DNA from 2 places in the Stappia sp. G46H5W genome. Region 2 is predicted to be linked to the other one. Evidence: predicted binding sites of a transcription regulator. Region 2 holds the regulator's gene; the other holds the start of a gene.
The links. The regulator HrcA, encoded in region 2, represses chaperone genes, less so after heat shock. The targets are predictions, from matches to a motif close to GTTAGCACTCNCNNNNNGNGAGTGCTAAC.
Positions count from the first base shown of each region.

Region 1: groES (co-chaperone GroES) is a predicted target of HrcA. The motif match lies at 1,679-1,707, and genes of this name have one in related genera.

Region 1 is NZ_JBZFLL010000001.1:1,203,774-1,211,224, forward strand. It holds gene ACVJ6E_RS05070 (TadE/TadG family type IV pilus assembly protein) at 1-1,491, opposite strand, end outside; gene groES (co-chaperone GroES) at 1,789-2,076, shown strand; gene groL (chaperonin GroEL) at 2,181-3,818, shown strand; gene ACVJ6E_RS05085 (SlyX family protein) at 4,040-4,252, shown strand; gene hisG (ATP phosphoribosyltransferase) at 4,275-5,273, opposite strand; gene ACVJ6E_RS05095 (ATP phosphoribosyltransferase regulatory subunit) at 5,285-6,400, opposite strand; gene hisS (histidine--tRNA ligase) at 6,397-7,451, opposite strand, start outside.
Region 2 is NZ_JBZFLL010000005.1:48,500-55,950, reverse strand. It holds gene hemW (radical SAM family heme chaperone HemW) at 1-1,117, opposite strand, end outside; gene rdgB (RdgB/HAM1 family non-canonical purine NTP pyrophosphatase) at 1,114-1,761, opposite strand; gene rph (ribonuclease PH) at 1,769-2,482, opposite strand; gene hrcA (heat-inducible transcriptional repressor HrcA) at 2,759-3,826, shown strand; gene moeB (molybdopterin-synthase adenylyltransferase MoeB) at 3,864-4,670, shown strand; gene ACVJ6E_RS15835 (YgjP family zinc-dependent metalloprotease) at 4,676-5,431, shown strand; gene ACVJ6E_RS15830 (multidrug effflux MFS transporter) at 5,519-6,706, shown strand; gene ACVJ6E_RS15825 (penicillin-binding protein 1A) at 6,735-7,451, opposite strand, start outside.

The sequences.
Region 1 (7,451 bases), on a different contig from region 2:
CGAGATCTGGAAGGCCACCGTGTAGACCTGCACGCCGCCCTTTTTGGCGTTGGCGCAGGTCTGCAGCAGCCGGTCGTCCATCTTGTCCTGGATTGCCCAGTAACTGTCGACGCCACGGCCGAGGCGCTCCTCGGTGCCGTAGCCATAGGCGTTGATGCGCGTCTTGTTGAACGAGTTCTGCCCCTGGTAGGTGTTCTCGCCATCGGTCATGACGATCATCACCCGCACGTGCTCTTCTTCTTCGTCCTTCTTCGGCTCGCGCCCCTTGGTGAACGGCTCGGAGGGCGACAGGACCCGCCACCCCCAGACCGCACCCTGGTGAATGTTGGTGTGGCCGTCTGCCTTCATCGTCTGGATGTCGCGCAGCACCTGCGACTTGTCGTTGGTCAGATCGGTGATCGGCTGGGTCTTGCACCAGTAGTTCGGCCCGTTGACGGTCGTGTTGCCGAGCGCTCGCGGCTGGTCCTTGTACTTGCACAGGCGCTTCTGGGCATATTCCCAGCGATCCATCCCCGAAGAGCCGTAAGCCTTTTTCGCCGTCTGCGTGCAGGCGCCGCGGTCATCGTCCAGATAGTTGTTGTAGTAGCTGTCGCCCCACTTCTTGTTGGCGTTCGACGGCTCGTCAGGAGCGAATTGCGGCACGAAGAGCGTTGCCGGATTGGAGCTCGACGGCGGCGTGTCGTCGACATCGTACGGCATCGGCCGGGCCTCGACGCATCCCATCCAGTCCGTATGCTTCAGCTGCTTGAACAGGGTGAAACGGCTCGGCTTGCCGTTGGTCAAAAGCTTGCTGTCGAACTCCGCCGGATCCGGCGTGCCGTTCGAGCGGGTCTCGAAATTCTTCCAGTGGATCGGCGAGGCGCCTTCCTGATCCATCCAGGAGGCCGTCGCCTTGTCGGCGCCGACATTGACGAAGGAGGTGAACGGCACGAGGCCGATCTGCACGCGGTCCTTCTTGTCGCCGTCCTCGTTGATCTTGAACAGCGTCTCGGTGAGATCCTTCGCGGCCTTCTTCAGGGTCGACATGCGGCTGCCGGCCATCGAGCCGGAATTGTCGAGCACCATCACCACGTCGAAGGTCGCCTTGCCGACCACCGTCTGCGACATGACGAGCACGTCGATCCGCGGCTTGTTCATCAGGCTGCCGAGCATGGTCTTGACCGGCTTTCCGGCGGTCACCGTCACCGTACCCTTGACCACCGAGACCTTCAGCTCGACATCGTCGATGTCGCCCGGGTAGATCGCCCTGAAATACTCCTCGGCATTGGTCTTCACCTTGGCCTCGGACAGGCCCTGGCTGCCGTAGTTGGCCGCCAGCGCGGTCGCATCGACCGCCGCCTGCAGGTCCACCTTGACGTTGTAGGCGCGCGTGTAATCGATCGCCGCGCCCGTCACCATCAGGCACACGCCGGTACACACGGCGAGTGGCACCACGATGCTGCCGCGGCGGTCGGATACGAAACGTCGTGCAAGCTGATGGATCTTGATCATGGTCGCACCCTAGCGGCGAGCCATTGCCAAAATCTTTTCGAAGATCGTTAACGCAGCAGAAACCTTAACTTTCTGCCGGGCCGACCAGACCCGCCCCACCATTCCGCAGGGCGACCGCCGCCACGTAAAAAAAGCGCTTTGGCAGACCATTGACAGGTGGGGGAGAGGCGCCTACATCAAGCTCGCTGTTAGCACTCTCATTCACAGAGTGCCAACGTGGTCGGCGACCGGGCGACCCCGACGGAGGGGCGCAGGCGCGACAAGTACCACGCTGGCCCCAAAAGGAAAGAGCACGACATGAAGTTCCGTCCTCTGCATGATCGCGTCGTCGTTCGCCGCGTCGACTCCGAAGCGAAGACCGCCGGTGGCATCATCATCCCGGACACCGCCAAGGAAAAGCCGCAGGAAGGCGAAGTCGTCGCCGTCGGCCCCGGTGGCCGCAAGGACAATGGCGATCTGATCGCCCTCGACGTCAAGGCTGGCGATCGCGTGCTGTTCGGCAAGTGGTCGGGCACCGAAGTCAAGATCGACGGCGAAGACCTTCTGATCATGAAGGAAAGCGACATCATGGGCGTGGTCGGCTAAGCCGCACCGCGCTTTTCCTGTCCTTTTCGCGGTCGCCAGCCGCAGGCCCTCTTCAGGCCGCAGGCGCGATACCGCGATGACCCAAACCACATGGAGACCTGAAAATGGCTGCCAAAGACGTCAAGTTCTCTTCCGACGCCCGCGACCGCATGCTGCGCGGCGTGGACATCCTCGCCAACGCCGTCAAGGTGACGCTCGGCCCGAAGGGCCGCAACGTCGTCATCGACAAGGCCTTCGGTGCCCCGCGCATCACCAAGGACGGCGTCTCCGTCGCCAAGGAAATCGAGCTTGAGGACAAGTTCGAGAACATGGGCGCGCAGATGGTCCGCGAAGTCGCGTCGAAGACCAACGACATCGCCGGCGACGGCACGACCACCGCGACCGTCCTGGCCCAGGCCATCGTCCGTGAGGGCGTCAAGGCCGTTGCCGCCGGCATGAACCCGATGGACCTGAAGCGCGGCGTCGACCTGGCTGCCCAGACCGCCGTGAAGGACCTCGAGGCCCGCTCCAAGAAGATCTCCACCTCCGCCGAAGTGGCGCAGGTTGGCACGATCTCGGCCAACGGCGACACCCAGATCGGCGAGGACATCGCCAGCGCGATGCAGCGCGTCGGCAACGAGGGCGTGATCACCGTCGAGGAGGCCAAGTCGCTCGAGACCGAGCTCGAGGTCGTCGAGGGCATGCAGTTCGACCGCGGCTACCTGTCGCCCTACTTCGTGACCAACGCCGAGAAGATGGTCGCCGAGCTGGAGAAGCCGTACATCCTGCTGCACGAGAAGAAGCTCTCGAACCTGCAGGCCATGCTGCCGATCCTCGAGGCCGTCGTCCAGTCCAGCCGTCCGCTGCTGATCATCGCCGAGGACGTCGAGGGCGAGGCTCTCGCCACGCTCGTGGTCAACAAGCTGCGTGGTGGCCTGAAGATCGCCGCCGTCAAGGCTCCGGGCTTCGGTGACCGCCGCAAGGCCATGCTCGAGGACATCGCCGTCCTGACCGGCGGCACGGTGATCTCCGAGGATCTCGGCATCAAGCTCGAGAACGTCACGCTCGACATGCTCGGCACCGCCGAGAAGGTCTCCATCACCAAGGAGAACACCACCATCGTCGACGGCGCTGGCGACAAGGCCGACATCGAGGGCCGCGTTGCGCAGATCAAGGCGCAGATCGAGGAGACCACCTCCGACTACGACCGTGAGAAGCTGCAGGAGCGTCTTGCCAAGCTCGCCGGCGGCGTCGCGGTGATCCGCGTCGGCGGTGCGACCGAGGTCGAGGTGAAGGAGAAGAAGGACCGCGTCGACGACGCCCTCAACGCGACCCGCGCGGCCGTCGAGGAAGGCATCGTCCCGGGTGGCGGTGTTGCCCTGCTGCGTGCCAAGAAGGCCGTCGAGGCGCTGACCTCCGACAATCCGGACATCATGGCCGGCATCAAGATCGTCCTGCGCGCTCTTGAGGCTCCGATCCGCCAGATCGCCACGAACGCTGGCGTCGAAGGTTCGATCGTGGTCGGCAAGATCCTGGAGAACAACGACGAGACGTTCGGCTTCAACGCCCAGACGGAGAAGTACGTCAACATGGTGGAGACCGGCATCATCGACCCGACCAAGGTCGTGCGCACGGCCCTCCAGGACGCGGCTTCGATCGCCGGCCTGCTGATCACCACCGAGGCGATGGTCGCCGAGCTTCCGAAGAAGGACGCTCCGGCTCCGGCCATGCCGGGCGGCGGCATGGGCGGCATGGACTTCTAAGAAGTCCTGTCCCCGAAAAGACACGGATGGGCGGCCCTCGGGCCGCCCATTTGCGTTTGAAGGTAGTGTCGCCCTGGGCCACGCGACGGAGCGGGTTGGCGGCGTTGTCTCGCCCCCCTCCCCCACATGGACAGGCGCGCGCGCAAGGGGTATGGCGGGGCCGGAGAGCCGCCCGCAAAGGCCGGCCCCCAAAACCCGCAGAAGATCTGAGGAAGAGTGCAATGGACCGCGAAACGCTAGCCCGTATCGAGCGGCTGGAAGAGCAGCTCGCCTTCCAGACGCGCACCGTCGAGGAACTGAACGAGGTGGTGACCCGCCAGGCCGACCAGATCGACGCGTTGAACCGCCGCCTGACGGCCGTGGTCGAGCATGTCGAGGAGCTGGAGGATGCGGCCGCCGGCAATGTGCCGGTGACCAAGCCGCCGCACTACTGAGCCGCGTGCGGGCCGCGCCGGCTCACGCGCCGACGCGGGCGGCCAGAGGGTCGTAGAGCGGATTGTGGGTGCCGAACACGTAGTCGAGCGTCGTGACGCTGACATGCGGTGCGCCGTGGTCGCGCAGCAACGTTGCGCAGTCGGCGGCGCGATCCGCCGGGCAGTGCAGCAGCAGGGGCTGGCCGACCTGCGTGCCGAAGGGCGCGACCGCGCCGAACTGCTCGGCCGCGGTGCGGGCAGTCAGTTCCGGCGCCTGCACCAGCGCGCGGATCTCGCGATGCGAGCGGGCGCGCTCCTCGGCCGCGATACGGTCGAGGATAACCCGCGCGGCGGCGAGCTGCGCCGGCGTCCACTCGGCCTTCAGCGAGGCGACGAGATGCGCCTGGCTCTTCAGGATGACGCCGTCGTCCAGCACCTTGAGATTGTTGGCGGCAAGCGTCGAGCCGGTGGTGGTGATGTCGACGACCAGCTCCGCCGTGCCGGCGGCCGGTGCGCCCTCGGTCGCGCCGGCGCTTTCTACGATCCGGTAATCGGACAGGCCGTGCTGCGCGAAGAAGGCCCGCGTCAGCGCCACATACTTGGTGGCGACGCGCAGCCGCCCGCCATTGCGCGCGCGGAAATGCGAGGCGACATCGACAAGATCGGCCATGGTCGACACGTCGATCCAGGCATCGGGCGCGGCCACGACCACATCCGCGAAGCCGAAGCCGAGCGGCGTCACCACATGCACCAGCTCCTCGGGCTGCGAGATCGTCTCGTGCACGAGATCGAGGCCGGTGACGCCCAGATGCGCCTGCCCGGTGCTGAGCTCGCGGGCGATCTCGGAGGCCGACAGGAAGGCGATCTCGACCTCGGAGGCGGCAAAGCGGCCGAGCCGGCCGCGATAGTTGCGCGCCCCGCCCGGACGGCCGACCGGCAGGCCGGCGCGGGCGAAGAAGTCGTGGGTGTTGTCCTGCAGCCGTCCCTTGGAGGGCACCGCGATGATCAGCGGCTGGGCAGCGGTTTCCGGCGAATGGGTCATGACAATGCGCCTCAGATCCGGTCGAGCCAGATGGAAAAGCCGGTCGCCGGGATGTGGGTCTCGGCGCCGAGCAGGGCGAGCAGACGGTCGTAGCGGCCGCCACCGACGATCTGGCCAGCGTCCTTGCGCGAGGCCGAATGGATCTCGAAGACGAAGCCCGTGTAGTAGTCGAGCCGGCGGCCGAAATCGGCTGAGAACTCAAGGTTCGCCACATCGACGCCGGCCGTCTCGAGCGCATCCAGCCGAGCGGTGAAGCCGGCAAGCGCCGGGGCCAGGTCCAGCCCCGAGCGGGCTGCGAAGCCTTCCAGCGCCGTCACCGCCTCGCGCGGACGCCCTCGGATCGACAGGAACGCGGAGAGCAGCTCGGCTGCCCGGTCGGTGCCGCTGTCATGGGTGGCGAGCGCCGCCTGTTCCAGCAGCCGCCCGGCAATGTCGGCGGCACTGCGGCCGGCGACCGGGCGCAGGCCCGAAAGCCGCAGCAGCTCGGCAACGGCCTCCTGTGCCGTCGCAGGATCGACACCATCGAGCGCGCGCATCAGGGCGGGCGCCGGCATGGCGCCATCCGGCACGCCGCCCGTCATGGCGGCGATGGCCGCGTCCAGCCGGTCGCGTTCGCCGAACAGCTCGCCGAGACGGCGATGCCACACGGGCGCAAGGTCCAACCCGTCGAGCACGGCGCGGAACAGCGCCTCGTCGCCGATCTGGATCGTCGCATCGTCGACGCCGAGCGTTGCAAGGCTCTCAAGCGCCAGCGCCAGGACATGCGCGTCGGCCTCGGCCTCGTCCGGCCGGCCGAAGCACTCGACGCCGGCCTGCATGAACTCGCCCGCGCCCTCGCGGCGCTGCCGGAACACCGGGCCGCAATAGGAATAACGCGCCGGAGTGGTCGCGCCGGGGCCGTCGAGATGGGCGCGGCAGACCGGGATCGTATAGTCCGGACGCAGGCACAGCTCCTCGCCGGCCGCATCCGAGGTCAGGTACATGCGGCCACGGATGTCTTCGCCGATCAGGTCGAGAAACAGACTGGTCGGCTGCAGGATCGCCGGCTCAACAGTGGGAAAGCCGGCGGCTTCGAACAGGGCGGTCAGGGCCGCGTAGCGCGCGGCCTGCGGGCGTGCCGGGCTCACTGGGAGGCCCCCGCGTCGCCATTCTGCCGGGCGCGGTCCTCGGCCTGCTCGGCCAGCATCCGCCGCACGGTGGCGACGATGTCGGCCTCGGGGATGCTGACCTGCGCCGGGCGGCTTTCGCGCCAGGTCACATTGTCCTCGATCTCGCCGGCAAGGCGGGCGCCCTCGATCAGGTCCTTGATCTGGACGGTGCCTTCGGCGCGCTCGTCGCCGCCCTGGATGATGGCGAGCGGGCAGCCGCGGCGGTCGGCATATTTCAGCTGGTTGCCGAACTTCTTCCAGTTGCCCTGGTACATCTCGGCGCGAATACCGGCGGCGCGCAGCTCCTGCGTCATCTTCTGGTAGCGGGCAAGGCTTTCCGTGTCGCCGTCCATCACCGTGACCAGCACGGGGGCGACGACCTCGTCGGTCTTCAGCTTCTTCAGGTTCTTCAGCGCCGTCATCAGGCGCGAGACGCCGATGGAAAAGCCGGTCGCCGGCACGTCGCGCCCGGTGAAGCGCTTGACCAAGCCGTCATAGCGCCCGCCGCCGCCGACGGAGCCGAACTGCACGACTTCGCCCTTCTCGTTGGTGACGTCGAACAGCAGCTCGGCCTCGTAGACCGGGCCGGTGTAGTATTCGAGACCCCGAACGACGGAGGGATCGATTACCACGCGCCCATCATCATATCCGGATGCTTCAACGAGTTTTGCAATCGTCTCGAATTCAGCGACGCCTTCCGAGAAGGACTGGACTGGGCCATATATTTCGCTCTGCCGCATAGCGGAGAGCATGTCCTTCTCTACTGGCTCCGCTGACGGATCGGTCTCAGACGCGTAGACGAATACCGGGTTTAGAACGAATGGCTGAGGGTTTTGATCGTACGGCCGACTTCTCAGCTGCGTGAACCAAATCAAATGATCGATTTGCTTCTTGCTCAGCCCCGCACCCTTGGTGAAGTCGCCGCTCTCGTCCTTGCGGCCTTCGCCCAGCAGCAGGCGCACGCCCTCGATGCCGAACTTGTCGAGCTTGTCGATGGCGCGCAGCACGGTCAGCCGGCGCTCGGCATTCT
Region 2 (7,451 bases):
AACCGGCCGGCGTGACGCGCATCCGTGTGCCGTCGAGTCGTTCCACCATGCCGTGTTCGACGAGATCGGCGACACGCCGCGGATCGATCCGGCGGTCGGAAATCGCCTCGAAACGGGCAAGGTCGACGCCCTCCACCAGCCGCAGGCCCATCAGCAGGAACTCGTCGCCCTGCTCTTCCTGGGTGAGGGCAGTGTCCTCCACCAGCCCCTCGCCGCGCGCCTCGACGGCGGCAAGCCAGGTCTCGGGATGGCGCTCGGTGGCGGTGGCGAACTTGCCGTTGCCGCCGGTCAGCCGGCCATGGGCGCCGGGGCCGACGCCGACATAGTCGCCGTAGCGCCAGTAGACGAGATTGTGCCGGCATTCCGCGCCGGGCGCGGCATGGTTGGAGACCTCGTAGGCCGGCATGCCGTGGGCGGCGCAGATCTCCTGCGTCAGGTCGTAGAGATCGGCCGCGGTGTCGGGATCGGGCACCACCAGCTTGCCGGTGCGGTGCAGCTCGAAATAGGGCGTGCCCTGCTCGATGGTCAGCTGGTAGAGCGACAGGTGATCGGCGGCAAGGCCGATCGCCTCCTCCAGCTCGGTGCGCCAGGCGGCAGCATCCTGGTCGGGCCGGGCGTAAATCAGGTCGAAGGAGATGCGCTCGAAGGTCGAGCGGGCGATGCCGATCGCCTCACGCGCCTGGGCCGCGTCATGCAGCCGGCCGAGACGCTTCAGGTCCGCATCCCTCAGGGACTGCACGCCGAGCGAGAGGCGGTTGACGCCGGCCGCGCGATAGCCGCGGAACCGCTCCGCCTCCACCGATGAGGGGTTGGCCTCCATCGACACCTCGACGGTGGGCGAGATTTCCCAGTGGCCGGCGATGGCGTCGAGCACGCGGCCGACCGTCGCGGGAAGCATCAATGACGGGGTGCCGCCGCCGAGGAAGATCGAGTCGACCCGCCGTCCGCGCGTGCGGGCGGCGAAATAGGCAAGCTCCCGTTCGAAGGCCGCGGCAAAGCGCGCCTGATCGACGCCGGCATGGCGGACATGGCTGTTGAAGTCGCAATACGGGCATTTGGCCTCGCAGAAAGGCCAATGCACATAGATGCCGAAACCGCCGTCCGCCTGAGCCATCATGCCTCCAGGCAGCGTGCCGAGAAGTCTGCGAAGGCGCGGGCACGGTGCGACAGCGCGGTGCCGTCCCGCCCGTGCTTTTCCTCCGCCGACATTTCGCCGAAGGTGCGGCCTTCGCCGTCCGGCTGGAACATCGGGTCGTAGCCGAAGCCGCCGCTGCCGCGCGGCGGCCACACGGCGGTGCCCTCGACCTCGCCGCGGAACAGGGCGACCTCGCCGTCCGGCCAGGCAAGGCAGAGAACGGCGACGAAGGACGAGCGGCGGTCAGCCGGATCGGTCGCGCCGGCGGCATGCAGCTTTTCCTCGATGGTCCGCATGGCCATCGCGAAATCCTTCTCCGGTCCCGCCCAGCGGGCCGAGTAGACCCCGGGATCGCCGTTCAGCGCGAAGACGCAGAAGCCGCTGTCGTCGGCAAGCGCCGGCAGGCCCGAGGCCTCGGCGGCCGCGCGGGCCTTCAGCTCGGCATTGGCCTCGAAGGTGGTGCCGGTCTCTTCCGGCTCCGGCAGGCCGAGCGAGCCGGCCGAGACGACCTCGTAGCCGTAAGGCGCCATCAGGTCGCCGAACTCGCGCAGCTTGCCCGGATTGTGGCTCGCCAGCACGATCCGGCCGGGCTCGAGCCGGCGCATGGGGGAGGTGGTGTCGGTCATGCGAGCCTCACGAGATCGCCATCTTCTGCAGGTCGACCAGCCGGCCGATGCCGGACTTGGCCAGCGCCAGCAGCTGCGCGAACTGCTCCTCGGAGAAGGGCTCGCCCTCCGCCGTGCCCTGGATCTCGACGATGCCGCCGGAACCGGTCATGACGAAATTGGCGTCGGTATCTGCGTCCGAGTCCTCGAGATAGTCGAGGTCGAGCACCGCCTGGCCGCCATGGATGCCGCAGGAAATCGCGGCGATATGGTCCTTCAGCACCTTGCCGGCGACCATGTCGCGGGCGCGCATCCACTCGATGCAGTCGTGCAGGGCGACCCAGGCGCCGGTGATCGCGGCGGTACGGGTGCCGCCATCGGCCTGGATGACGTCGCAATCGACGGAGATCTGGCGCTCGCCGAGCAGCGGCAGGTCGACGATGGCGCGCAGCGAGCGGCCGATCAGCCGCTGGATCTCCTGGGTACGGCCGGACTGCTTGCCCGAGGCGGCCTCGCGGCGCATGCGTTCGCCGGTGGCGCGCGGCAGCATGCCGTATTCTGCCGTGACCCAGCCACGGCCCTGGCCGCGCAGCCAGGGCGGAATGCGCTCTTCCAGGCTCGCGGTGCACAGCACATGCGTGTCGCCGAACTTGACCAGGCACGACCCTTCTGCGTGCTTGGAAACGCTCCGTTCCAGCGTCACGGCGCGCAACTCGTCCGCTGCACGTTTGGATGGCCGCATGTCGATCCCCTTCAAGCCTGCCGCGCGGGGCATCGATGCCCCTTGCTCCTGTTTCGCGTCCCTCTTAATCCAATATGGGACCGGAATGAAATGCCTGTCTGCCGCTTGTCCCGTGCCGGCCCCCATGCGGGACCTTCGTTCTTGCGCCTTTGGCATGGGCAATCGCGGGCAGGGCGCACTATATTCGGGGGCGCGCCATGTGGCCGAACAGGCAGGGCCGCCGGGCAGGGGACATAAGGTGCCGAACGTGGATTTGCAGAACCGGGGAGCAGGAACGTGACGCTGGGTGTGCCGTCCGTGAGCCTTGGCGATCTCGACAAGCGGTCGCGGGAGATCTTCCGTGCCATCGTGGAATCCTATCTCGACACCGGCGAGCCGGTGGGTTCGCGCAATCTGTCGCGCCTGCCGGGCATCCAGCTGTCGCCGGCCTCGATCCGCAATATCATGTCGGACCTTGAGCATGCCGGGCTGCTCTATGCCCCGCACACCTCGGCCGGGCGCATGCCGACGGAAGGGGGCCTGCGCTTTTTCGTCGACGCGCTGCTGGAGGTGGGCGACCTGACGCGCGAGGAGCGCGATCAGATCGACATTCAGGTCAAGGCGGCGCGCAGCGAGCGCACCAGCGAGCAGCTTCTGACCGAGGCCAGCCAGATGCTGTCCGGCCTGTCGCGTGGGGCGGGCGTCGTCTTCACCCACAAGGCGGATGTGCGCCTGCGCCATGTCGAATTCGTCCGCATCGAGCCGCTGAAGGCGCTTGTGGTGCTGGTCGGCGACGACGGCTCGGTTGAGAACCGCATCGTCGACCTGCCGCCGGGCCTGCCGCAGACGGCGCTGATGGAGGCGTCGAACTATCTCACCAGCCTGATCCGCGGGCGGACGCTCGCCGAGGCGCGGCGTGAGCTGGAGACCCAGCGCGACCGCCACCAGAAGGAGCTGGACGAGCTGACCGCCAAGCTGGTGGAAGCCGGCATCGCCACCCGTTCCGGCGTGGTCGACGCGGCCGGCTCGCTGATCGTGCGCGGCCGCTCCAACCTCTTGTCGCACCTGGAGGCCGAGCAGGACCTGGAGCGCATTCGCCTGCTGTTCGACGACCTGGAGAACAAGCGCGACCTGATCCAGCTGCTGGCCGCGGCCGAGGGCGGCGACGGCGTGCGCATCTTCATCGGCTCTGAGAACAAGCTGTTCTCGCTGTCCGGCTCCTCCATCGTCGTCTCGCCCTTCCGCGACCAGGACGACCGGATCATCGGCGTGCTCGGCGTGATCGGCCCGACCCGGCTGAACTATGCCCGCATCATCCCGATGGTCGACTATACCGCCCGGCTGGTCGGCCGCCTGCTGCGCTGACCGCCTGCCTCCCCCTTCCGACGCTCCGGACCTTTCGATGACCACGCTTTCGCCCGCAGAACTCGAACGCTATGCCCGCCACATCGTCTTGCAGGATGTCGGCGGCCCCGGCCAGCAGAAGCTGAAGGCCGCGAAGGTGCTGGTGATCGGTGCCGGCGGGCTCGGCGCGCCGGTCTTGCAATATCTGGCGGCGGCCGGCGTCGGCACGCTCGGCGTCGTCGACGACGACACCGTGTCGCTGTCCAACCTGCAGCGCCAGGTGATCCACGACACCGACCACCTGGGCGAGCCGAAGGTGGCGAGCGCGGCCGAGGCGATCGCCCGGCTGAACCCGCATGTGAAGGTCGAGCCGCATGTGGCGCGGCTTGGCGCGATGAACGCGCTGGCGCTGATCTCGCGCTACGACCTCGTGGTCGACGGCTCCGACAATTTCGCCACACGCTATCTGGTTTCCGATGCCTGCTTCTTCGCCGGCAAGCCGCTGGTCACCGGCGCGGTCGGCCGGCTCGACGGCTCGCTGACGCTGCTGAAGCCGCATGAGACCGGCGAGGACGGCACGCCGAACCCGACCTATCGCTGTCTCTTCCCCGAGCGCCCGGCCGACGGTCTGCTGCCGACCTGTGCGCAGGCCGGCGTGCTCGGTGCGCTGACCGGCATCATCGGCACGATGCAGGCGATGGAGGCGATCAAGGAGATCGTCGGCTTCGGCGAAGGCCTGCTCGGCCGGCTGTTGCTGGTCGACACCCGCTCCATGCGCTTCGAGACGATCCGCTATCGCTGGAGCGCCAAGAACCCGCTGAACGGCAACGTCCGCAAGCGCTTCGACGAGCTGGCCGGCGCGTGAACGGCTTGTTCCGCCTGCGCCGGCAGCCGGTCCTGCCCGAGGAGATCACCCTGGAGATCGACGGGCGGGAGCAGCGCATCGTGCTGCGCGGCAACCCGCAGGCGCGCCGCTACATCCTGCGCGTGCCCTCCGACGGCGGCGCCCCGGTGCTGACCGTGCCGAAGGGCGGAAGCCTGGCCACCGCGCGCGAGTTCGCGCAGCGCCAGCGCGGCTGGCTGGCCGGGCGGCTGGGCGAGCGGCCCGAGGCGGTGCCTTTCGCGGAAGGCGGGGTGATCCCGCTGCGCGGGGCGGCGCACCGGATCATTGCCGCCGGCGGATTGCGCGGGCTGGTGCGCGCCGAGCCGGCCCCGGAGCTGCAAGAGGACAGCGAAGCCGTCGGCCGTCTGCTGGTGCCCGGCGCTGCCGAGCACATCGCCCGCAAGCTCACCGACTGGCTGAAGCGCGAGGCGCGGCGCGATCTGGAGCGCGCGGTGGCGCACCATGCGGCGGCGCTCGGCCGCACGCCAACGGCCCTCACCCTGCGCGATACGCGGAGCCGCTGGGGCTCCTGCACGGCGGACGGGCGGCTCTCCTTCTCCTGGCGGCTTGTGCTTGCGCCGCCGTCGATCCTCGATTACGTCGCTGCCCATGAGGTTGCCCATCTCGCCGAGATGAACCACGGCCCGCGCTTCTGGGCCCATTGCCGCCGCCTTGCCCCGCACACGGAGGAGGCGCGCGACTGGCTGAAGCGCGAGGGCGGCCGCCTGCATCTTTACGGCTGACCCGGCAGTCCTGCCCCGCCAGCCGCCCTCTCCCCCCGGCGCCCGCCCAAGCTCGCGGCCGCGCGCCGCCGCCAGAAGGCCGCTCGCATGCTCAAGCCGGACACCTGGGCGCTTACCATCCTGCTCGCCAGCCTGACGGCGCTCGGCCCGATCTCCACCGACATGTACCTGCCGGCGCTGCCCTCGATCCTGCGCGAGCTGGAAACCAACCACGCGGCGGTGCAGCTGACCCTGTCGGTGTTCCTCGTCGGCTTCGCCGCCGGACAGGTGTTCTACGGCCCGCTCGCCGACCGCATCGGCCGCAAGCCGGTGCTGATCGCCGGCCTTGCCATCTACGCGGTGGCGAGCCTTGCCTGCACGCTGGCCCCGACCGTCGAGGTGCTGATCGTGGCGCGCTTCTGCCAGGCCTTCGGCGCGGCGGGACCGGTGGTGCTGGCGCGCGCCGTGGTGCGCGATCTCTACGAGGGGCCGCGCGCGGGCCAGGAACTCGCCCGCATGGGCTCGATCATGGGCCTTGCCCCGGCGATCGCGCCGTTCTTCGGTGGGTTGATCGCGGCGGCCGGCGGCTGGCGCTTCGTCTTCCTGGTCTCGGTTGCCTTCGCCGCGGTGGTGATCGTCGGCATCTGGCGCGGCCTGCCCGAAACGATCCGGGCGCGCGAGACGGCGCCCTTCTCGATCCGCGCGATCCTGTCGGGCTTTGCCGGCCTGTTGCGCCACCGCGCCTATGCCGCCTATCTGGCGGTGGTGACGCTGACCTATTGCGGGCTGTTCGCCTTCATCTCCGGCTCGTCCTTCGTGCTGCAGGACATCTTCGCCCTCAGCCCTTCGGTCTATGGCATCGCCTTCGGCGTCTGCGCCGGCGCCTATGTGGTGGGAACGCTGATCGGCCAGCGGCTGGCGCCGAAAAAGGGCGCGGAAGTCACGATCCTGACGGGCTGCGTGCTGCTGGCGCTGGGCGGGGCGGCAATGATTGCCGCGGTTCTGGCCGCGCCCTCGGCGGTTTCCGTCATCGCGCCGATGATGCTCTACATGGTGGGGGTGGGCCTTGCCCTGCCGCAGGCGCAGGCCGCGGCCCTGATGCCCTTCCCGGACCGCGCCGGCAGCGCGTCCTCACTGATGGGTATCTGCCAGATGGGCACGGCCGCGGCGGTGGGCATCGCCGTCGGCGCCACCCATGGCGGCACCGCCCTGCCGCTGGCGTTGATCATCGCCGCCAACGGCTTCGGCGCGGTTCTGGCGCTGCTGGTCAGCCGCCGCGCCCGCAGGGCCGGCTGAGCGGCGAAGGCCGGCTCAGCCGTATCCCTCAGCCCCCGAAAATCCGGTTGAGCAGGTCGAGCGGTCCGCCGCCGCCGTCCGAATCGCGCATCGGCGGCAGCCGGCGTGCCGGATCGCCCTCGGCCGGAATGTCGCGCATCGGCATGTCGAGCGGCGCTGCGGCAGGTTCGGCGACCTGCACCGGCCGGTCGGACACGCCCGGAAGGCTGGCGACCGGCAGGCCCTGGTGGCCCGCCTGCATCACGTCCTTCCACACCTTCGCCGGCAGCGAGCCGCCGGTGGCGCGCTTGGTCGGCGAATTGTCGTCGTTGCCGAGCCAGACAGCGGTGGTCAGGGTGCCGGTGTAGCCGATGAACCAGCCGTCGCGGAAATCCTGGCTGGTGCCGGTCTTGCCGCCGGCCGGGCGACCCGGCAGGTTGGCGATCTTGCCGGTGCCGGTCGTCAAGGTCTGCGCCATCATCATGTTCATGTCGGCCAGCGTCGCATGGTCGATGACCCGCCCCGCGCCGTCGCCGGTGCGCGCGTAGAGCACCTTGCCTTCCAGCGTGCGGATCTGGCGGATGACATGCGGCACCACCGCATAGCCGCCATTGGAAAACGGCGTGTACCCGGCGGCGATCTCCAGCGGAGTCACCTCCGAGGTGCCGAGCGAGATCGACAGGTTGGAGGCGAGCGGCGAGGTGATGCCGAGCTTGCGGGCGGTGCGGATGATGGCGCGCGGGCCGACTTCTTCCGCCAGTCGCGC